2 regions of the Actinomadura chokoriensis genome follow, and region 2 is predicted to be linked to the other one. Evidence: predicted binding sites of a transcription regulator. Region 2 holds the regulator's gene; the other holds the start of a gene.

The links. The regulator HrcA, encoded in region 2, represses chaperone genes, less so after heat shock. The targets are predictions, from matches to a motif close to TTGGCACTCTCNNNNNGAGAGTGCCAA.
Region 1: ABFX46_RS07030 (FmdB family zinc ribbon protein) is a predicted target of HrcA. The motif match lies at 6,043-6,069, and genes of this name have one in related genera.

What each region holds. Positions count from the first base shown of each region.
Region 1 covers NZ_BAAAMW010000002.1:605,450-616,151, forward strand. The annotation lists gene ABFX46_RS06995 (MogA/MoaB family molybdenum cofactor biosynthesis protein) at 1-65, opposite strand, end outside; gene moaC (cyclic pyranopterin monophosphate synthase MoaC) at 89-556, opposite strand; gene glp (molybdotransferase-like divisome protein Glp) at 553-1,761, opposite strand; gene galU (UTP--glucose-1-phosphate uridylyltransferase GalU) at 1,805-2,746, opposite strand; gene ABFX46_RS07015 (5-formyltetrahydrofolate cyclo-ligase) at 2,780-3,361, shown strand; gene ABFX46_RS07020 (NAD(P)-dependent oxidoreductase) at 3,370-4,383, shown strand; gene ABFX46_RS07025 (potassium/proton antiporter) at 4,487-5,971, shown strand; gene ABFX46_RS07030 (FmdB family zinc ribbon protein) at 6,107-6,475, shown strand; gene ABFX46_RS07035 (MMPL family transporter) at 6,826-8,952, shown strand; gene ABFX46_RS07040 (S-methyl-5'-thioadenosine phosphorylase) at 9,084-9,905, shown strand; gene ABFX46_RS07045 (SAF domain-containing protein) at 9,902-10,534, shown strand.
Region 2 covers NZ_BAAAMW010000013.1:107,056-117,757, forward strand. The annotation lists gene ABFX46_RS26195 (16S rRNA (uracil(1498)-N(3))-methyltransferase) at 1-374, opposite strand, end outside; gene dnaJ (molecular chaperone DnaJ) at 446-1,582, opposite strand; gene hrcA (heat-inducible transcriptional repressor HrcA) at 1,585-2,598, opposite strand; gene ABFX46_RS26210 (DUF3097 domain-containing protein) at 2,804-3,616, shown strand; gene hemW (radical SAM family heme chaperone HemW) at 3,613-4,821, opposite strand; gene ABFX46_RS26220 (antitoxin YezG family protein) at 4,882-5,322, opposite strand; gene ABFX46_RS26225 (hypothetical protein) at 5,484-6,380, shown strand; gene ABFX46_RS26230 (hypothetical protein) at 6,456-7,853, shown strand; gene ABFX46_RS26235 (DUF4870 domain-containing protein) at 8,006-8,542, shown strand; gene lepA (translation elongation factor 4) at 8,558-10,435, opposite strand; gene rpsT (30S ribosomal protein S20) at 10,642-10,702, shown strand, end outside.

The sequences.
Region 1 (10,702 bases), on a different contig from region 2:
AGCACGGGCCCGGACTTGTCGGCGTAGACGCCGGCCGCGGCCCGGTTCGAGACGGTGACCGCCATCGCCCTGATCAGAGGCGTCCCGGTCACCGCCGCCACACCCCCGTCTTCCCGCCGGTCTTCTCCTCGACCCGGACGTCGGTGATCACGGCGGCCGGGTCGACGGCCTTCACCATGTCGACCAGGGCGAGCGCGGCGACGCTCACGGACGTGAGCGCCTCCATCTCGACGCCGGTGCGGTCGGCGGTGCGGGTAACGGCCGTGATCGCGACGCCGTCGTCCGTGATCTCCAGGTCGACGGTGACGCCGTGCAGCGCGATGGGGTGGCACAGGGGGACGAGGTCGGGGACGCGCTTGGCCCCCATGATCCCGGCGATGCGGGCCACCGACAGGGCGTCGCCCTTGGGGATGTCACCGGCGCGCAGGAGGCCGACGCACTCCGGTGACAGGCGGACGAAGCCCGTCGCCGTCGCGGTCCTGGCGGAGACGTCCTTCGCCGACACGTCGACCATGCGGGCGGAGCCCGTGTCGTCCAGGTGGGTGAACTCGGTCAAGACGGCAACCTCAGAACGTTGACGTGGGAACCGGCGGGGAGGGCCTCGACGTCCTCCGGTAGCTCGATGAGCGCGTTCGCAGAGGAGAGCGACCCGAGCTGGTGGGAGCCCTGTACCTCGGCCGCGGTGACGCTGTACGAGCCCCGGTTGAACGACAGCTTGCCGCGCAGGTAGTGGCGGAGCCCCACGGGCGACTTGACGTCTTCGGCGAGGACCGCGCTCACGGTCGGCAGCGGTTCCGGCGCCAGCCCCTGCATGGCGAGCAGTGCCGGACGGACGAAAACCTGGAACGACACGTAGGCGCTCACAGGGTTCCCAGGGAGGGTGAACACGGGCGTGCCTTCGAGGAGGCCGAACCCCTGCGGCTTACCGGGACGCATCCGCACCTTGTGGAAGCCCACCGTCCCGGTGGTGCTGAGCACTTCCTTGACGACGTCCCTGGTGCCCATGGAAACGCCGCCGGTGGTGACGATGGCGTCGGCCCGGACGAGCTGGTCCTGGAGCATTTCGAGCACCTTGCCCGGCTCGTCCTCGACCGTCGCCTGCCGGAACCCCACTCCGCCCGCCTCGACCACGGCGGCCGTGAGCATGAAGCTGTTCGACTCCCAGATCTGGCCCGGGGCCAGGGTGGAGCCCGGCTCGCGCAGTTCGTCGCCCGTGGCGACCACCACGACGCGCGGTTTCGGACGCACCGTCACCCGGGGGCGTCCCACCGCCGCGATCATGCCGAGCTGCGGCGCGGTGAGCCGCGTGCCCGCCGCGGCGACGACCTGGCCCGCGAGGACGTCCTCACCGGCACGCCGGATGTAGTTCCCCGGCGGTGCGGCGCGGAAGACCTTGACGGTGGCGTTGCCGCCGTCGGTCCACTCGACCGGGATGACCGCGTCGGCGCCGGCGGGCAGCGGCGCGCCCGTCATGATCCGCGCGGTCAGCCCGGTCCGGATCGCCGACACGCCGGAGTCGCCCGCGACGATGTCGCCGACGACGGGCAGCGCGACCGGCGCCGCGTCGGTGGCCGCCGCGATGTCGGCCGCGACGACGGCGTAGCCGTCCATCGCGGAGTTGTCGAACGGCGGCAGCGGCACGGGCGCGGACACGGGCTCGGCGAGCACCGTGCCCTGCGCCTCCAGCAGCGCCAGATCGAGCGGCGGCAGCACCTTCACGCTGCCGAGGATCTCCGTCAGATGCTCATCGACCGTTCTCATGACCAGGCTTCCCTCATGACCACGCTTTCCGTGCGACGGGCCGTCACGCGCCGCCCGCGCCGTCCCCCGCGCCGTTCGCCGCACCGTCCTGGCGCTCGACGAACTCGCGCAGCCACGGGATGAACTCCGGCGCCAGGTCGGGGCGTTCCGCCGCGAACTGGACGACCGTCCGCAGGTACTCCAGCTTGTTGCCGGTGTCGTAGCGGCGGCCGCGGAACTTCACGCCGTAGACGGTCCCGCCCTGCTCGGCGGGCGTGTCGGCGAGGGTGCGCAGCGCGTCGGTCAGCTGGATCTCGCCGCCGCGCCCGGGCGGGGTCTTCTCCAGGACGTCGAACACGGCGGGGTCGCAGACGTACCGGCCGATGATGATCCAGTTGCTCGGCGCCTCCTCGGCGGCGGGCTTCTCGACGAGGTCGGAGATGCGGACGACGTCCTCCTCGTCCGTCGCCTCGATGGCCGCGCAGCCGTAGGCGGAGACCTGGTCGGGCGCGACCTCCATCAGCGCGATGACGCTGCCGCCGTACTGGTTCCGCACCTCGATCATGCGGCGCAGCAGCTTGTCGCGGTCGTCGATCATGTCGTCGCCGAGCAGCACCGCGAACGGCTCGTTCCCGACGTGCTGGCGGGCGCAGTGCACGGCGTGCCCGAGCCCCTTCGGCTCGCCCTGCCGGACGTAGTGCATGATCGCGAGGTCGCTGGACTCGCGCACGGCGTCGAGCCGGTCCTCGTCGCCCTTCGCGCTCAGCGCCTCCTCGAGCTCGTAGGCTCGGTCGAAGTGGTCCTCGATGGACCGCTTGCTGCGGCCGGTGATCATCAGGACGTCGCAGAGTCCGGCGTCGACCGCCTCCTCGACGACGTACTGGATCGCCGGTTTGTCGACGATGGGCAGCATTTCCTTGGGCGTCGCCTTCGTCGCGGGCAAGAATCGGGTACCGAGGCCGGCCGCGGGGACGACCGCCTTGAGCACAGGTGCACTGTCGGCCATGTACCGACCATAACCATCCGTGAGGACGACGACGTGCAGGACATCGTTTCGAAGACCGATCTCCGGGCCGAAATGCTCGGCCGACGTGCGGCGATGCCATCGGAGACCCGCGCCGCGGCGGCGCGGCCGATCCGGGACGCGCTGCTGTCCCTGCCGGAGGTGGAGATGGCGGGGACGATCGCGGCGTACGTGTCGATCGGCGACGAGCCGGACACGCGCAGCCTGCTGTTCGCGCTCTGGAAGCGCGGGACGTACGTGCTGCTCCCCCGCCTGCTCCCGGACGGCGACCTCGACTGGGCGTCCTACGAGGGGCCCGATTCGCTCGTCCCGGGGGCGCGCGGGTGCCCGGAGCCGTCCGAGCCGCCGCGCGGGCCCGGCGCCATCGCCGGCGCGGACGTCGTCCTGACCCCGGCGGTCGCCGTCGACCGGACGGGTGTGCGGCTCGGGCGCGGCGGCGGCTCCTACGACCGGGCGCTGGCCAGAGTCGGCCCGGCGATCCTGACGGTCGCGCTGCTGTACGACGGCGAACTGGTGGAGTCGCTGCCGTCCGAGCCCCACGACCAGCGCGTCCGCGCGGCCGTCACCCCGTCCAGCGGCCTGGTCCGGCTGGGATGACGGGCGACATGGCGAACGGGTCGACGGCCGGGACGGCGGCGCCGTGGCGGATCCTGTCGCTGCCACCGGTCGGCAAGGAGGTCGTCCGCGGCCTGTTCGCGCCGCTCGGAGACGCCGCCGAGGTGGTGTTCCCGGCGACCAGGGACCGCGCCGGGCTGCTCGCCGCGCTGCCGTCCGCCGACATCGTGATCGCCGACTTCTCGCGCGGGTTCGTGCTGGACGCCGAGGCCGTGGCCGCCGCGCGGCGGCTGGCGTTCGTGCAGATGCCCGCGGTCGGCGTCGACAGGCTCGACCTCGCCGCGCTGACCGCGGCGGACGTCCCGGTGGCGAACGCGGCGGGCTTCAACGCGCGCGGGGTCGCCGAGTGGGCGGTCGGGGCCGCGTTCGCGCTGTGCCGGAACCTGGCCTGGGGCGACCGGGCGGTCCGCGCGGGCGGGTGGCCGCAGGCGGAGATGGCGGAGCGCAACCCGCGGGAGGTCCACGCCCAGCGGGTCGGTATCGCGGGGTTCGGCGCGATCGGCGCGGAGGCGGCGCGGCTGTTCGCGGCGCTGGGCTGCGCGGTCTCCTACTGGACGAGGCGCAGGCGCCCCGAGGCGGCGGCGACGTACCGGGAGCTGGACGACCTGGTCGCGACGTCCGACATCCTCGTCCTCGCCCTGCCGCTGACGGACGAGACCAGGGGCCTGATCGGCCCGGAGCGGCTCGCGCTCCTGCCCGCGGACGCGCTGCTGATCAACGTGGCGCGGGGCGGCATCGCGCCCGACGGCGCCGTCCTCGCGGCGCTGGAGTCCGGACGGCTGGCGGGCGCGGCGCTCGACGTGTTCGAGCACGAGCCGCTGCCGCCGGAGCATCCGCTGCGCTCCCGCGAGGACGTCCTGCTGTCGCCGCACGCGGCCGGATCGTCGGTCCAGTCGCAGCGGAACCTGCTCGCGGCGGTGCGCGAGAACGTCACCGCGGCCGTTCAGGGACGGGACGTGCGGAACATCGTGAACGGGGTAAAACCGCAGGTCATACGACGATAATGCCGGTTCGCGACATGCCGTCCCTCAACTGGAAATGCGCGATCGACCGTTGAATCTGTAGGATTGCTAAACGTTCAACTTTGACGACCCCGAAGGGTGGGATGTGCATCTCGACATCTGGCTACTCCTCGGGGCCACGCTCGTACTCTGCGCCATCATCGCCGTCCGGCTGTCCCACAAAGCGGGACTGCCGACCCTGCTGGCGTACATGGGCCTCGGCCTGTTCATCGGCGAGTCCGGCCCCCTCCACATCCAGTTCGACAACGCGGAACTGGCCGAGACCCTCGGCCTCGCCGCCCTCGTCCTGATCCTCTACGAGGGCGGCATCACCACCGACTGGCGGCGGATGCGGCCGTCGGTGCCCGTCGCGATCAGCGTCTCCACCATCGGCACCCTGATCAGCATCGGCGTCGTCGCGCTCGCCGCCATGTGGCTGATCGGGATGGACTGGCGCCCGGCGTTCCTGCTCGGCGCGGTGCTCGCCCCGACCGACGCGGCGGCCGTGTTCTCGGTGCTGCGGCGGCTGCCCCTGCCCTCGCGGCTGATGGGGCTGCTGGAGGGCGAGTCCGGCTTCAACGACGCCCCCGTCGTCATCATCGTGGTCACGCTCAGCGCCCACAGCGCCGCCCCCAACCTGGCCGAACTCCTCGGCGTCATGGTGTACGAGCTCGCCGCCGGCGCCGTCATCGGCATCGCCGTCGGATGGCTGGGCGCGCAGGGCCTCCGGCGCGTCGCGCTGCCCGCCTCCGGCCTCTACCCCATCGCGGTGCTGTCGCTGTCCGTCGGCTCCTACGGCGCGGCGTCGCTGCTGCACGCCAGCGGGTTCCTCGCCGTCTACGTCAGCGCCGTCGTCCTCGGGAACGCGCGGCTCCCGCACCGCCCCGCGACGCGCGGCTTCGCCGAAGGCGTCGGCTGGCTCGCGCAGATCGGGCTGTTCGTGATGCTCGGGCTGCTCGCCGACCCCGGCGACCTGCCCGGCCAGATCGTGCCCGCGCTCATCATCGGGTTCGTGCTGCTGCTCGTCGCCCGTCCGGTATCGGTCGCGCTGTCCACGATCGGGTTCAAGCTGACCTGGGGCGAGAAGGTCTTCACGTCCTGGGCCGGGCTCCGCGGCGCCGTGCCGATCGTCCTCGCCACCATCCCGATGGTCGCGGAGGTCGCGAGCGCCGACCGGCTGTTCGCGATCGTGTTCAACATCGTCGTCCTGTTCACGCTGCTCCAGGGCCCGACGCTGCCGCTCGTGGCGCGCTGGTGCCGGCTGAAGGGCGACGAGCAGGCCCGCGAGCTGGACGTGGAGGCGGCGCCGCTGGAGGAGCTGCACGCCGACCTGCTGGAGGTGCGGATCCCGGCCGACTCGATGCTGAGCGGCGTGGAGATCTTCGAGCTGAGGCTGCCGTCCGGCGCGTCCGTCACCCTCGTCGTGCGGGACGGGTCGAGCTTCGTCCCCGAGCCCACGACGCCGCTGCAGTCGGGCGACACCCTGCTGGTCGTGACCACCGACTCCGTGCGCGAGGCCGCCGAACGCCGGCTGCGCGCCGTGAGCCGCAAGGGCAGGCTGGCCGGCTGGTTCGGCGAGACCGGCGCCTGACCTGCGGTGGACGTTCCCTGACCGGTCAGGGAACAGGCCGGGGGGAAATCGTGTTCCACACGCGAGTACCATTAGCAGTCGTTCAGAGTGAGTGCCAGTCCGGACTCCGCCGGGCTGAGTCAGCTAGGAGGAACCGTGCCGACGTATCAGTACGTTTGCACCGAGTGCGGCGAGCCGCTGGAGGTCGTGCAGAAGTTCAGCGACGACGCGCTGACCGAATGCCCGGCATGCAGCGGCAGGCTCCGCAAGGTCTTCTCCGCGGCGGGGATCATCTTCAAGGGGTCGGGCTTCTACCGCACCGACAGCCGCGGCTCCGGCAAGTCGTCCTCGACCGCGGGCTCCTCGTCCAACGGGTCGTCCAACGGGTCGTCCAACGGCTCCTCGGGCGGTGACTCCGGGGCGTCGTCCTCGTCGTCCGCTGACTCGTCGTCCTCGTCGTCGTCCGGCGGCTCCTCGTCGTCCGGCACGTCGGCCGGCAAGTCTTCGTCCGAAAAGGTCGCCTGACCTTCTAGGACGTTCTCCACGCCCACCGGGGGATCCCATCCGCGGGTCCCCCGGCTTTCGGCGTATCAGCCGCCGACTACATCTCTAGAGGTAGTCGGCGGCTTTCTCATGCCCCGAGCGAAGTAGCCGCGTTCACTTCTCACGCCGGACGCGCGGACGCCTCCCCTGGCGAACGATTGAGGGGATGGAGCTCGGCGGCCCCCGCGGTTCCCGCGCCCATCGCCCACCGCCCACCGCATCGCCGGCCTCGCCGGGAAATCTCGCGATAGTACTTGACTTATTCTCGACAAGCGAGAGACCCTGAGGCAACGCGACATATCTTGATTTGCCAGCGCCTTCGGGAGAGGAACATGAACGCACCAAGACCGGCTCCGCCGAGACCACCCGCCCATCGGATCGCCGGACTCATCGCCGGACGGCGCAGCAAGTGGGCCGTCCTCGCCGTCTGGATCGCCCTGCTGGTGGCCCTCGGCCCGCTCGCCGGCAAGCTCGGCGACGTGGAGGAGAACAACGCGGCGGCATGGCTGCCCGCCGGAGCCGAGTCCACGCAGATCGTCCAGCTGGAGGAGCGGTTCCGCAAGGACGAGACGATGCCCGCCGTCATCGTCTACGAGCGCTCCGGCGGGCTCACCGCGGCGGACCGCGCCAAAGCCGCCGCGGACGTGACCGCCCTGCAGAAGCTCCCCGGGGCGCAGCAGGTGCAGGGGCCCTTCGCGTCCAAAGACGGCAAGGCCCTGCAGACGCTCGTGCCGCTCACGGACGAGGACCTCACCGGAGCCGTCGACGGCGCGCGCGACATCGCCAAGCGCGGGCCTCCCGGGCTGACCGCGCACGTCACCGGTCCCGCCGGCAGCGGCGCCGACATGTTCGAGGTCTTCCAGAGCCTCGACGGCTTCCTGCTCATGGCCGCGGGCCTCGTCGTCATCGTCCTGCTGCTCTTCATCTACCGCAGCCCCATCCTGTGGTTCGTCCCGGTGCTCAGCGCCGTGTTCGCCTTGGGGCTGGCCCAGTCGACGGTGTATCTGCTCGCCAAGTACGGCGACCTCACGGTCAACGGGCAGAGCGCCGGGATCCTGACCGTCCTCGTCTTCGGTGTGGCGACCGACTACGCCCTGCTGCTCGTCGCCCGCTACCGGGAGGAGCTCCACCGCCACGAGGACCGGCATGAGGCCATGGCCTTCGCGCTGCGTCGCGCTGCGCCCGCCATCATCGCGTCCGCCGCCACCGTCGCGGTCGGGCTGCTGTGCCTGATGCTCGCCGACATGAACTCGACCGCCGGTATGGGTCCGGTCGCCGCCGCCGGTGTCCTCACCGCGCTCGCCGCCATGACGACGCTGCTGCCGGCCCTCCTGGTCATCTTCGGCCGCTGGCTGTTCTGGCCGCTCGTCCCCCGGTACGACGAGAAATACCTCAAGCCCGAGGCGTACGAGGCCGAGCACAGCGTATGGAGCCGCGTGGCCGGTCTCGTGGGCAGGCGCCCGCGCGCGCTCTGGGCCGTCACCATGCTCGGCCTGGTCGTGCTGACACTCGGCCTGGGAACGCTCAAGACGGACGGCCTGTCGGACGCGGGACAGTTCACCGGCACGCCCGACTCGGTGAAGGGCTCCGCGTCCGTCGCCCGGCACTTCCCCGCCGGATCGGGCTCCCCCGCCGTCATCATCGGGCGCGCCTCGGCGTCCGAGCAGATCGCCCAGACCGTGCGCGGGACGTCCGGCGTCGCCGAGCTCGGATCGCCCATGACCGTGAACGGCCTGGTCAAGTACGAGGCGGTGCTGAAGGACCCGGCCGACAGCGAGGCCGCCCGCACGACCATCGACCGGCTGCGCACCGCCGTGCACGACGTCCCGTCCGCGGACGCGAAGGTGGGCGGCACGACCGCGACGGCGCTGGACATCAAGCGCGCCTCCGCCCGCGACAACAAGGTGATCATCCCGATCGTGCTGGCCGTGGTGTTCCTGATCCTCGTCGCGCTGCTGCGCGCCGTCGTCGCGCCGCTGCTGATGATCGGCACCGTCGTGCTGTCGTTCCTGGCCTCGCTCGGCGCCTGCGCGGTGATCTTCCAGGAGGGCTTCGGGTTCGAGGGCACCGACGCCGGCTTCCCGCTGCTGGCCTTCATCTTCCTGGTCGCGCTCGGGGTCGACTACAACATCTTCCTCATGCACCGCGTCCGGGAGGAGTCGCAGACGCTCGGCACCCGCCGCGGCATCCAGCGCGGCCTCACCGTGACCGGCGGCGTGATCACCTCGGCCGGGCTGGTGCTGGCGGCCACGTTCGCGTCCATGGTCACGCTGCCGCTCGTGAGCATGGTGGAGATGGGCTTCGTGGTCGCGTTCGGCGTCCTGCTGGACACCCTCATCGTGCGGTCCCTGCTGCTCCCCGCGCTGGCGCACGACATCGGACGGCGGATCTGGGCGCCGGGACGCCTCGCCGCGCCGAGGCCGGCCGCCGAGCCGCGGGTCCTGGACCCGGTCGGCTGACCGACTCCCGGCTCCGGCCGGGACGGGGAAGCGAGGGGGTCCGGCCGGGCGGCCGGGCCCCCTCCGCCGAGTTATCCACAATCGGCGAACGCCCTGCCGCCGGCCGGGGGCGGGTGGCTAGTGTCGGCGGCATGCCAACTTCCGCTTCCCAGCCCGCCGCCGAGATCGGGGTCATCGGCGGCTCGGGGTTCTACTCGTTCCTCGACGACATCGAGGAAGTGCGGGTCGACACCCCGTACGGCCCGCCGAGCGACCCCATCGCCGTGGGCGACCTCGCCGGCCGCCGGGTCGCGTTCGTCCCCCGGCACGGCCGCGACCACCGGTTCCCGCCGCACCGGATCCCCTACCGGGCCAACCTGTGGGCGCTGCGCTCCCTCGGCGTCCGGCAGGTCCTCGCGCCCTCCGCCGTCGGCTCGCTGACCCCCGCCTACGGGCCCGGCACGCTCGCCGTCCCCGACCAGATCGTCGACCGCACGTCCGGACGCGGCCAGACCTACTACGACGAGGGCGCCGCGATCCACGTGTCGTTCTCCGACCCGTACTGCCCCTCCGGCCGCCGGGCCGCCACCGACTCCGCCCGCACCGCCGGGTGGGACCCGGTCGACCGCGGCACCCTCGTCGTCATCGAGGGCCCGCGCTTCTCCACCCGCGCCGAGTCCCAGTGGTTCGCCTCCCAGGGCTGGACGCTGATCGGCATGACCGGGCACCCGGAGGCCGTCCTCGCCCGCGAACTCGCGCTCTGCTACACCTCCCTCTGCCTCGTCACCGACCTCGACGCGGGCATCGAGGAGGGGGAGGGCGTCACCATGCAGGAGGTGCTGCGCGTCTTCGGCGAGAACATCGGCCGCCTCCGCACCCTCGTCGCCGACGTGGTCAAAGCGCTGCCGACCGAACGCACCTGCCCCTGCCCCCACGTCCTGGACGGCATGGATCTCCCGTTGGAACTGCCGTGAGCCCCCGGTTAGCCCGCCTGCGGCGGCCCCTGGCGGCCCTGTTCGCCGCGGCCGCCGCCGGGCTCGCCCTGCTGGCCCTGCGGCCCGGCCCGCCCCCGTCCGTCCGCGTCCTGTCCGCCGCCCGCGACCTCCCGGCGGGCACGACCCTCACCGCCGCCGACCTCGGCCACGTCGACCTTCCGCCTCCCGCCGTCCCGTCCGGCGCGCTCCGGTCATCCGCCGTGGGCCGCGTCCTGGCAGGCCCGATGCGCGAGGGCGAACCGCTGACCGACGTCCGCGTCCTGGGCGAAGCCCTCCTCAAGGGCTACGCCCCGGGCACGGTGGCCACCCCGATCCGCATAGCCGACCGAGCGGCCGTCCACCTGCTCCACCCGGGCGACCACATAGACGTCCTCTCAACCCCACCCCCCGACACCCTCGCCGGGACCGAATCAGCAACCACCCCGCTCCGAACCAAATGGCGCGGCGCCCGAGTCGTGGTGTCGGGAGTACCGGTCGTCGCGATCCCACCGCCGACCGAGGACGGCGGGCGGGAAGGCGCCTTGATCGTCCTAGCGACCGACAGAGCCCAAGCCCTGGCCCTCGCAGCCGCCCCCGAACCCCTCTCCCTGACGATCACCGAGAACTGACCGCCCCACTCCCCCACCGCCCACCACAGCGCAGTCGACGCGCGAGACGAGCAGACGCGCGAGACGAGCAGACGCGCGAGACGAGCAGACGCGCGAGACGAGCAGACGCGCGAGACGAGCAGACGCGCGAGACGAGCAGACGCGCGAGACGAGCAGACGGGCAGACGG
Region 2 (10,702 bases):
TTGTCGCGGCGCTCCGGGCGCCAGCGGGTGACGCAGCGGTCCGCGGCCCACGGGACGATCACGTCCACGCCGACCTCGGTCATGGTCTCGACGGCGAGCTCGCCCCGGTCGCCCTTCGGCAGCGCCTGGACGACCACGAGGCGCGGCGCCGGCGGCGGCTCCCGGTGCCGGGCCCCGACCTCCAGCGTGAGGGACGCGCGGTCGGCGGCCGTGACGACGCACTCGGCCAGCAGCCCCGCGCCGTCGGTCAGGTCGACGCGCTCACCGGGCCGCAGCCGCCGCACCGCCGCCGCGTGCCGGCCCTCGGGCCCGTCCAGGACGACGACGTCGCGCTCCAGCACGTCCGCCTCGGCGAGGAACACCGGCGGGCTCATGGGCGGCCTCCAAGATCCCCATGCTCGTCGTCGCCGCGGCGGCCTTCGCGGTAGGCCGCCGCCACGGCGCTTCAGTGCTGGTTGAAGACGTCCTTGATGCGGGAGAACATGCCGTTGCGCTGCCCGGGGGCGAACTTGCCGGGCGGGCGCTCCTCGCCGCGCAGGGCCGCGAGGCGGCGCAGCAGCTCCTCCTGCTCCTCGTCCAGCCGGTGCGGCGTCTCCACGTTCACGTGGATCATCAGGTCGCCGCGGCCGCTCTCGTTGAGGTGCCGGACGCCCCGGTTGTAGAGCGTGATGACCTGCCCGGACTGCGTGCCCGGCTTGATGTCGACGCTCTCGGCCGCGTCCAGCGTCTCGATCGTGACGCTGGTGCCGAGCGCCGCCGCGGTCATCGGGATCTCGACCGTGCAGTGCAGGTCGTCGCCCTCCCGCTCGAAGATCGGGTGCGGCTTCTCCACGATCTCCAGGAACAGGTCGCCGGGCGGGCCGCCGCCCGGGCCGACCTCGCCCTCGCCGGCGAGCTGGATGTGGATGCCGTTCTCCACCCCGGCCGGGATCTTGACCTTGACGGTCCGCCGGGTGCGGACCCGGCCGTCGCCGGAGCACTCGGTGCACGGGTTGCGGATCACCGACCCGAACCCGCCGCACGCCGGGCACGCGCGCGCCGTCATGACCTGGCCGAGGAACGAGCGCTGCACCTGCTGCACCTCGCCCCGCCCGTGGCACGTCTCGCACGTCTCCGGGTGGGTGCCGGGCGCGCAGCCCGACCCCTCGCAGGCGGCGCAGGCGACCGCGGTGTCGATCGACAGCTCGCGGGTCGTGCCGAACGCGGTCTCGCCGAGGTCGAGCTCGACCCGCAGCGTCGCGTTCCGGCCGCGCCGCGCCCGCGACCGCGGGCCGCGCGAGGTCGCCGTCCCGAAGAAGGCGTCCATGATGTCGCTGAACGGGAACCCGGCGCCGCCGAACCCGCCGGCGCCCGCGCCGCCCCCGGACGCGAACGGGTCCGCGCCGAGGTCGTACATCTCCCGCTTCTTGGGGTCGGAGAGCACCTCGTACGCCTGGGTGATCTCCTTGAACTTCTCCTGGGTCTCCGGATCCGGGTTGACGTCCGGGTGGAGCTCGCGCGCGAGCCGGCGGTAGGCCTTCTTCACCTCGTCGGCGCTGGCGTCGCGCCGGACGCCCAGGGTCGCGTAGTAGTCGTTCGCCACTTTCACGACCCCGCCAGGATCTGTCCCACGTAGCGTGCCACTGCCCGTACCGCTCCCATCGTGCTGGGGTAATCCATGCGTGTAGGCCCGAGCACTCCAAGCCGGGCCAAGGTGAGGTCGCCCACCCCGTAGTCCGCGGCGACGACCGAGGTCGACCTGAGGCCCAGGTCGGGGTTCTCGGTGCCGATCCGCACCGTAACTGTAGAGGAGTCCCCGGTCTCGCCGAGCAGCCGCATGAGGACGACCTGTTCCTCAAGGGCCACCAGCACCTCCCGCAGGCTCTGCGAGAAGTCGACCGCGGCCAGGTTGGCCGCGCCGGCGAAGACGATCTTCTCCTCGTGGTTCTCGACGAGCGTCTCCAGCAGGACCGACAGCACCGACGCCGCGACCGGCCGGTCGTCCGGCCCCACCTTGTCCGGCAGGTCCGCGACGGCGGTCGGGACCTCGCCGAGGCCGAGCCCGTCCAAGCACGTGTTGAGCAACGCCCGCAGGTGCCCGATCGATTCCTCGGAGATGGCGCCGGGCGTCTCGATGACCCGCTGCTCCACCCGGCCCGTGTTGGTGATCAGCACGAGCAGCAGCCGCCCCTCGGCGACCGGGACGAGTTCGACGTGCCGCACCGACGAGCGCGTCAGCGACGGGTACTGCACGACCGCGACCTGCCGGGTGAGCTGCGCGAGCAGCCGCACCGTGCGGCCGACGACGTCGTCGAGGTCGTAGGCGCCGGACAGGAACGTCTCGATCGCGCGCCGCTCGGCGACCGACAGCGGCTTGATCGTCGACAGCCGGTCGACGAACAGCCGGTAGCCCTTGTCGGTCGGGACGCGCCCGGCGCTGGTGTGCGGCTGGGCGATGTAGCCCTGCTCCTCCAGCACCGCCATGTCGTTGCGGATGGTCGCCGGCGACACCCCGAGGTTGTGCCGGTCCGCCAGGGCCTTCGACCCCACCGGCTCGTTGGTGGAGACGAAGTCCTCGACGATGGCGCGCAGGACCGCGAGTTTCCGGTCGTCCAGCACGGCGTCACCTCCCTCGTCCGGCCGGCCTCCCGCCGCTGGCACTCCTTACTCCTGAGTGCCAAGTGTACGGCCCCGGGAGGCTGATCGGCGTGTCCGCGCACTCCCCGTACGGCTGCGTGATCCTATCCATATCCGGCGCGGGCGCCACGCCGGGGGACGAGGGGCGACGCCGTCCGGCCGCCCCGCCGGGTTAATGTGCGGACCCGTGCGCAGTAAGAACTACGGAAACGACGTGCTCGCCGGCGACTGGCGCAGGCCCCGCAAGGGCCAGATCCCCGAGGTCCCGGCCGAACCCGGGCTGGTCGCGGAGGACCCCGACAGCGGCTTCTGCGGCGCCGTGGTCGGCTGCGACAAGTTCGGCGTCACCCTGGAGGACCGGTTCGGCAAGCGCCGCGTCTTCCCGCTCACCAAGGCCGGCTTCCTGATCGACGGCAAGCCGGTCACGCTGGTCAGGCCGGCCGCCGAGCCGGCGGGGCCGGCGCGGTCGGCGTCTGGCTCCATCGCCGTCCGGGGCCTGCGCGCCCAGGTGGCCAAGGAGAGCCGCATCTACGTGGAGGGCCTCCACGACGCCGAGCTGGTCGAGAAGATCTGGGGCCACGACCTGCGCGTGGAGGGCGTCGTCGTGGAGTACCTCGAAGGCGTCGACGACCTGCCCGCCATCGTCGAGGAGTTCGGTCCGGACCCGGACCGCCGCCTCGGCGTCCTCGTCGACCACCTGGTGGAGGGCTCCAAGGAGTCCCGGATCGCCGCCCAGGTGTCGTCGCCGCACGTCCTGGTCACCGGGCACCCGTTCATCGACATCTGGGAGGCGGTCAAACCCGCCGCCGTCGGCATCCGCGCCTGGCCCCGCATCCCGCGCGGCGTCCCCTGGAAGGAGGGCGTCATCGCCGAACTCGGCTGGGGCGACAACACCGGCGCCGCCTGGAAACGGATCCTGAACTCGGTGAACACCTACACCGACCTGGAACCCGCCCTCCTGGGCCGCGTGGAGGAGCTCATCGACTTCGTCACGGCCTAGGTCAGGTCTCGGATCAAGGCGTCGGCCAGGAGACGGCCCTTGAGGGTCAGGACGGCTCGGCCCTCGTCGTAGGGGGCCGGCTCTAGCAGGCCCTCGTCTATGGCTCTGCGGACGGGCTTGTCGTCCAGGAGATCTGTGGGGCAGCCCTGGGAGAGGCGCAGTTCGAGCATGATGCGCTCGATGTGGCGATCTTCGTCGGTCAGGATCTCCCTGGCGTGGGCGGGCGTGGTGCCCTCGGCCAGGCGGGAGGCGTAGGCGGCGGGGTGCTTGACGTTCCACCAGCGGGTCCCGCCGACGTGGCTGTGCGCCCCGGGGCCGACGCCCCACCAGTCGGCGCCCGTCCAGTAGAGCATGTTGTGGCGGCAGGCGGCGGACGGGTCGGCGGCCCAGTTGGAGATCTCGTACCAGCGCAGGCCGCGGGCGCCGAGCATCTCGTCGGCGATGAGGTAGCGGTCGGCCATGGCGTCGTCGTCGGGGGCCGTGAGTTCGCCGCGCCGCACCTGCGCGGCCAGGCGGGTGCCCTCCTCGACGATGAGCGCGTAGGCCGAGACGTGGTCGGGCTCGCAGGCCAGGGCGGCCTCCAGGGAGGCCCTCCAGTCGTCGTCGGATTCGCCTGGCGTGCCGTAGATCAGGTCGAGGTTGATGTGCTCGAAGCCCGCCTTGCGCGTCCAGTCGACGACTTGCGGGACGCGTCCGGGAGTGTGCGTGCGCTCCAGGACGGCCAGGACGTGCTCGCGTGCGCTCTGCATGCCGTACGAGATCCGGGTGAATCCGGCTTCGCGGAGCCTGGCCACGTAGGACTCGTCCACCGACTCGGGGTTCGCCTCAGTAGTGACCTCCGCGCCCTTGGCGAGCCCGAACTCGGTGTCGATGGCGGCCAGGACGCGGCCCAGATCGTCCGGCGGGAGGAGGGTCGGGGTGCCGCCGCCCACGAAGACCGTGTCCACCGCGAGGTCGATGTCCCCCAGGACGCGCCGCGCCATGCGGACCTCGCTGATCGCGGTGTCGGCGTAGGTGTCGCGGCTCGCGCCGGGGCCCAGTTCCGTCGCCGTGTAGGTGTTGAAGTCGCAGTAGCCGCACCGCGTCACGCAGAAGGGCACGTGGACGTAGAAGGCGAAGGGGCGGTCTCCCAGACCGGTCAGCGCGCTGCCGGGGAGCGCGCCGTCGGCCGGTACGGGGTCTCCGTCGGGAAGAGTCGAGGGCACCGTTCCAGTCTGCCCCGCCCGGCCCCCTGCTCGGGACCGCCGCGGCCTCCCGCCGGCGGTTCAGGCCTCGTCGAGCTTCGCGCGGAGCCAGTCGGGGATGTGGGCGTCCGTGCGGGGGAAGCGGTCGAGGTCGAGGGCGTAGGCGGACGGGGTGAGGGGCGGGGTGAAGTCCGGCTCCCCGTCGTAGTCGAACTCGGCGCTGAACCGGCCCGAGCGCTCGATCTGGAGGCGCGCGGTGAACCAGGCGCCCTTGCCGGCGCGGTACATGACGCGGCGCAGCTCGTCCATCCGGCCGATGGCCTGCCCCGGCGGGATGGCGGTGCGGCGGCCGCCATCGGCGTCCTCGACCTCGAACGAGGCGCTGTCGATGCCGACGGTCGCGCGGAACTCGAAGTCCAGCCGCTCCCAGCCGTCGGGGGCGGCGGAGCGCAGCGCGCGGACGGCGCCGTTCACCGTCTCCCGCTCCTTCGCGGAACGCAGAACCTGCTCGGGGTGGGTCACGCTACCTCCGGGAGGTCGGGTCGGGACCGTCTGGCCGCTGCCTCCGACCGTACCGACCTGAGCGCCGAGGTCGAGCAACCCCCGCCGTGTCGTCCGGAAACCGGCCGCCGGACGGCCGGAATGGAGCGTGCCGACCCTCTTGGGCGGATAGTGTCGTCGTGATGGTGGACGAGGGCGGGACGGAGCGGGGACGCGCACCGGCGCGGGTGCTGCTGCTGGGCGAGCCGGACGGCTGGCACTGCGTGGTGGTCGACGGCGCGGGCGGCGAGAAGCGTGCGGACTTTCCCGGCGCGGGGACCCGCTGGTCGACGGGCGGGCGCGCCGACCCCGAGCCGCCGTGGTGGCACCGCAGGCTGGCCGAGACGGCCGAGGGGCTGCGGGAGGCGGTCGCCGAGCGGCTGACCGACGCCACGTTCCGGACCCTCGGCGTCGAGGCCGTGATCACCTGGTTCGCGGTGGACGAGCCGGTCGCCTGGGAGGGCCTCGTCACGCTGCGGGAGGCCGACCCCGCGCGGTTCCCCGGGCGCGTCGCGCCGTTCGTGATCACGCTGGAGCCGGGCCGCGGGGCGCTGCTGCCGGACGCGAGCCTGCTGTTCTCCACGCAGGCCCCCGACGCCTGGACGACGCTCGCCGCGGTCGCCGAGCGCTGCGGCACCCGCCCGCCGAAGGCGTCGCTGCTGTGCGGCTGGGCCGACCACCGCAGCGTGCGGGTGGGGCGCGGGTCGCTGGCCCTGTCCACCGACCGGGGCGAGGACGGCGTGGAGCGGCTCGCCGAGATCTGCGGGACGCGCTCGCCGGGCTGGAGCGGCAACCCGGAGATGCGGTTCCGCCTCGACGGCGTCGACCTGCTCGACGAGCCCGCCGGCGACGTGGTCGCGCTGCTGCGGGAACTGGGGCACGAGGTGGTGCGGCGGGGCCGCACGGTCCGGCTGGCGGACTCGGGCCTCACCCTCTACGGGCCCGACCGGCCGGGCGACGCGGAGCGGTTCACGGCCGTGTCGCTGCAGCCGCCGGCCGCGCTCGCCGCGCTCCGCACCCTGCACCGCAGCCGCGCCTGACGCTCACGAAGCCGACGCCCACGGGCTATCGCACCGTCACCCGAACGCGATCCGGCGGCCGTAGGTTCCCCGATCATGAGAAGCCGTGCGCGCCATGCCGTGCTCGCCGTGACCGGCGCCGCCCTCGCGGGCGCTCCCCTCGCCCTCACCGCGGTCCCCGCCCACGCCGCCGCTGACCCGATCACCGTCGAGCGCGGCGGTCCCACCAGGTCGTTCCCGTTCACCGCCGGGCGCGGCGGGGAGGCCGTGATCTCCTTCTCCGCGTCCGCGCCCGGCGTCTCGTGGGTGCGCAGGGGCGCCGAGTCCGCGGTCGTGGCGATCGCGGTGGACGGACGCCATGTGACCGACCTCGTCGTCCCCTCGTCCGACCCGATCCCCCGGACCCTCGGTCTCGGACATGTCGGGAAAGGGCGCCACAAGGTGACGCTGCGCTTCGCGAAGGGCAGCGCGGCGGCGGCCCGCAGCGTCACGCTCCGGGACGCCGGAGTCCGGGTGACGGACGCGGTCGCGCTGCGGCACGCACCGATCGTCGTCGGGCGGACGGGCTGGCCCTTCGGCGACCCTTACCAGAACGCCACCACCGACACCCCGCTGGTGGCCTGGCATGAGACGCGGGCGGCCGCCACCCCGGGGCACCGTGTCATCGAGTACTCGCTCGTGTGGAGCAACGAGGACGGCGGCACCGACACGCCCGCGCTCATGGCCCGCTGGGGCCGCACCACCGACATCGAGTGGGTCTACCGCGTCGAGGTGGACGCGTCCGGGAACCGGGTGGCCGGAACCGCCGTCTACCAGGCGCCCCTGCACCTCACGCTCAAGTTCACCGGGCGGTACGAGGGCGACCACCCGGTGCTGCAGACCTGCACGTCCAACAACAACATGTGCGACGTGATCTCCCCGGAGCCGCCGCTGCGCTTCCTCCTGGACGCCTCCGCGACCCGGCCGGACGGGCGCGCCCGCGAGATCGTCATGGACCGCGAGCCGTGGACGTACCGCGTCGCGGCCCAGGAGATGGTCCGGGAGGGGAAGATCGAGAAGCCGTCCTATCCGGCGACGCGGGAGGTCGGCGACCAGCGCTCCTACCTGTTCGTGGAGTTCGCCAAGACCACGGGTGCGGCGACGGCCGGCTGGGGCTCGGTGCCGGGCGTGGCGCTGGGGGTCAGGTTGAAGGCCGACCCGTCCACGCTGTACTGGTCCGACCACGGCGAGCCGACCTGGTCGATCGACCGTGACGGCGCCGTCGCCACCACCGTCGAACTGCCGCAGGGAACGAAGGTCTCCGACATCGCGGGCATCGAGGCGCTGCGCCGTCCGACGGGGTTCGGCGACAATGGCGCGCCGGCCACGGTCACGTCCATCAACCGGGGGTTCTTCCTGGACGAGTCGTACCTGCCGCAGCCGTCGTCCATCGCCTGGACGGGCTCGGTCACGCTCACGCAGGCGAGTCCGTCCGCCATCATCTGGCGGCCGTGACCCCGCTTGTGGCGGCCCGTGGCGCGAAACGGCCACGGGCCTGGCGGATCGACGGAACCCGTCCGAACTTCTCGCGCGTCGAAGGAGTCGTACACTTCGCGCAATAGCTCGCACGGCGAACGCGCAGCGAACTAGAGGAGAGGACGTCCGACATGGCCTACGGGCCTCCCCCGTCGCCCGGCCAAGGGCAGCAGCCTGGATGGCAGGCGCAGCCGCAGCAGCAGTCCCCGTGGCAGCAGCCCGGGAACATGTGGCAGCAACCCCAGCAGCCCCAGCAGCAGCCCGGGGCGGCCTGGCAGCAGCCTCAGCAGCCTCAGCAGCAGGGCGGGGGCACCTCCCAGATGCCCGGCCACTACGGGCCCGTCAGCGACGACGACCGGACGTGGTCGCTGATGGCGTACGTGGGGCAGTTCCTCGTCGGCGCGGTCGCACCGGCCATCGTCTACTTCGGCAAGGCGGGGTCGCCGTTCGTCCGCCGGCACGCCGCGCAGGGCCTCAACATGGGCATCGCGGCGATCGCCGTGTGGTTCGTGTTCGGCCTGCTGTCGCTGGCCCTCGAGGTCCTCGTCTGGGTGCCGCTGCTGTTCACGGCCGCCGTGATGTTCTTCCTCGTCTACGCGGGACGGGCCGCCAACCGCGGCGAGTTCCGTCGCGTCCCCGCCGTGGTGGCGTGGCCCATCCTGAAGTAGCGGTCCCTCAGGGGACTACTTCTTGCCCTTGTCGGCGTCGCCGCCGCCACCGGTGGAGAGGGCGGCGACGAAGGCCTCCTGCGGGACGTCCACCCGCCCGATGGTCTTCATCCGCTTCTTGCCCTCCTTCTGCTTCTCCAGCAGCTTGCGCTTGCGGGAGATGTCGCCGCCGTAGCACTTGGCGAGGACGTCCTTGCGGATGGCGCGGATGTTCTCCCGGGCGATGATGCGGGCGCCGATCGCGGCCTGGATGGGCACCTCGTACTGCTGCCTCGGGATGAGCTCCTTCAGCTTGGACGTCATCATCAGCCCGTACTCGCGGGACTTGTCCTTGTGCACGATCTGGCTGAACGCGTCCACCGACTCGCCCTGCAGCAGGATGTCGACCTTCACGAGGTCGGACTCCTGCTCGCCGCTGGGCTCGTAGTCGAGCGAGGCGTACCCGCGGGTCCGCGACTTCAGCTGGTCGAAGAAGTCGAAGATGATCTCGGCGAGCGGCAGCGTGTAGCGGATCTCGACGCGGTCCTCCGAGAGGTAGTCCATGCCGAGCAGCACGCCGCGGCGGCCCTGGCACAGCTCCATGATCGCGCCGATGTGCTCGGACGGCGACAGCAGCGTCGCCTTCACCACCGGCTCGTACACGGTGCCGATCTTGCCCTCGGGGAACTCGCTGGGGTTGGTGACGATGTGCTCCGTCCCGTCCTCCATGACGACCCGGTACACGACGTTCGGGGCGGTGGAGATCAGCGACAGGTTGAACTCGCGCTCCAGCCGCTCGCGGACGATCTCCATGTGCAGCAGGCCGAGGAACCCGCAGCGGAAGCCGAACCCGAGCGCCGCCGACGTCTCCGGCTCGTAGACCAGCGCGGCGTCGTTCAGCCGCAGCTTGTCGAGCGCGTCCCGCAGCTCGGGGTACTGGTCGCCGTCCACCGGGTACAGGCCGGAGAACACCATCGGCTTCGGGTCGCGGTAGCCGCCGAGCGCCTCGCCGGCCGGCCGGGACGCGCCGGTCACGGTGTCGCCGACCCGCGCCTGCCGGACGTCCTTCACCCCGGTGATCAGGTAGCCGACCTCGCCGACGCCGAGGCCCTGCACGGGCTTCGGCTCCGGGGCGATCACGCCGACCTCCAGGGTCTCGTGCGCGGCCCCGGTCGACATCATCAGGCTCTTCTCGCGGCGGGACAGCCGGCCGTCGATGATCCGGACATAGGTGACGACGCCCCGGTAGGTGTCGTACACCGAGTCGAAGATCAGCGCGCGGGCCGGGCCGTCCGGGTCGCCGACCGGCGCCGGCACCTCGGCGACGATCTTGTCGAGCAGCTCGCGGACGCCCTCGCCGGTCTTGCCCGACACGCGCAGCACGTCCGACGGGTCGCAGCCGATGATCCCGGCCAGCTCCTCGGCGTACTTGTCCGGCTGCGCCGCCGGCAGGTCGATCTTGTTCAGCACCGGGATGAGGTGCAGGTCGGCCTCGAGCGCCAGGTACAGGTTCGCCAGCGTCTGCGCCTCGATGCCCTGCGCCGCGTCCACCAGCAGGACCGCGCCCTCGCACGCCGCGAGCGACCGCGACACCTCGTAGGAGAAGTCGACGTGCCCGGGGGTGTCGATCAGGTTGAGGACGTGGTCGGTGCCGCCGGACGTCCAGGGCAGCCGGACGGCCTGGCTCTTGATCGTGATGCCGCGCTCACGCTCGATGTCCATGCGGTCGAGGTACTGGGCGCGCATCTGGCGCTCCTCGACCACACCCGTCAGCTGCAGCATCCGGTCCGCGAGGGTCGACTTGCCATGGTCGATGTGCGCGATGATGCAGAAGTTGCGGATGATCGCGGGATCGGTCTTGTCGGGCTGAGGCGCTGGCACCGGGGTCCGTTCGCAAAACTCACTGGTGGGCATGGATATGTGTGCTTCCATAGTCCCATGCCGTGCGCGGTGCTCCGTGCACGGCCCGGTTTGGGGCGGGCCCCGCTGATTGGTAGGCTGTGCGACTGCGTGTGGCGTAGCGTCGTGCCCCGGGGGCACCGTCCCGCCCCCGTTCAGACATTCCGTTGGAGCCTGCCGGTGAGCAGGCGTGGATCGCTACCAAGCTGAGGCACTACGACGTGGCTAACATCAAGTCCCAGATCAAGCGCAACAAGCAGAACGAGAAGGCCCGCCTGCGCA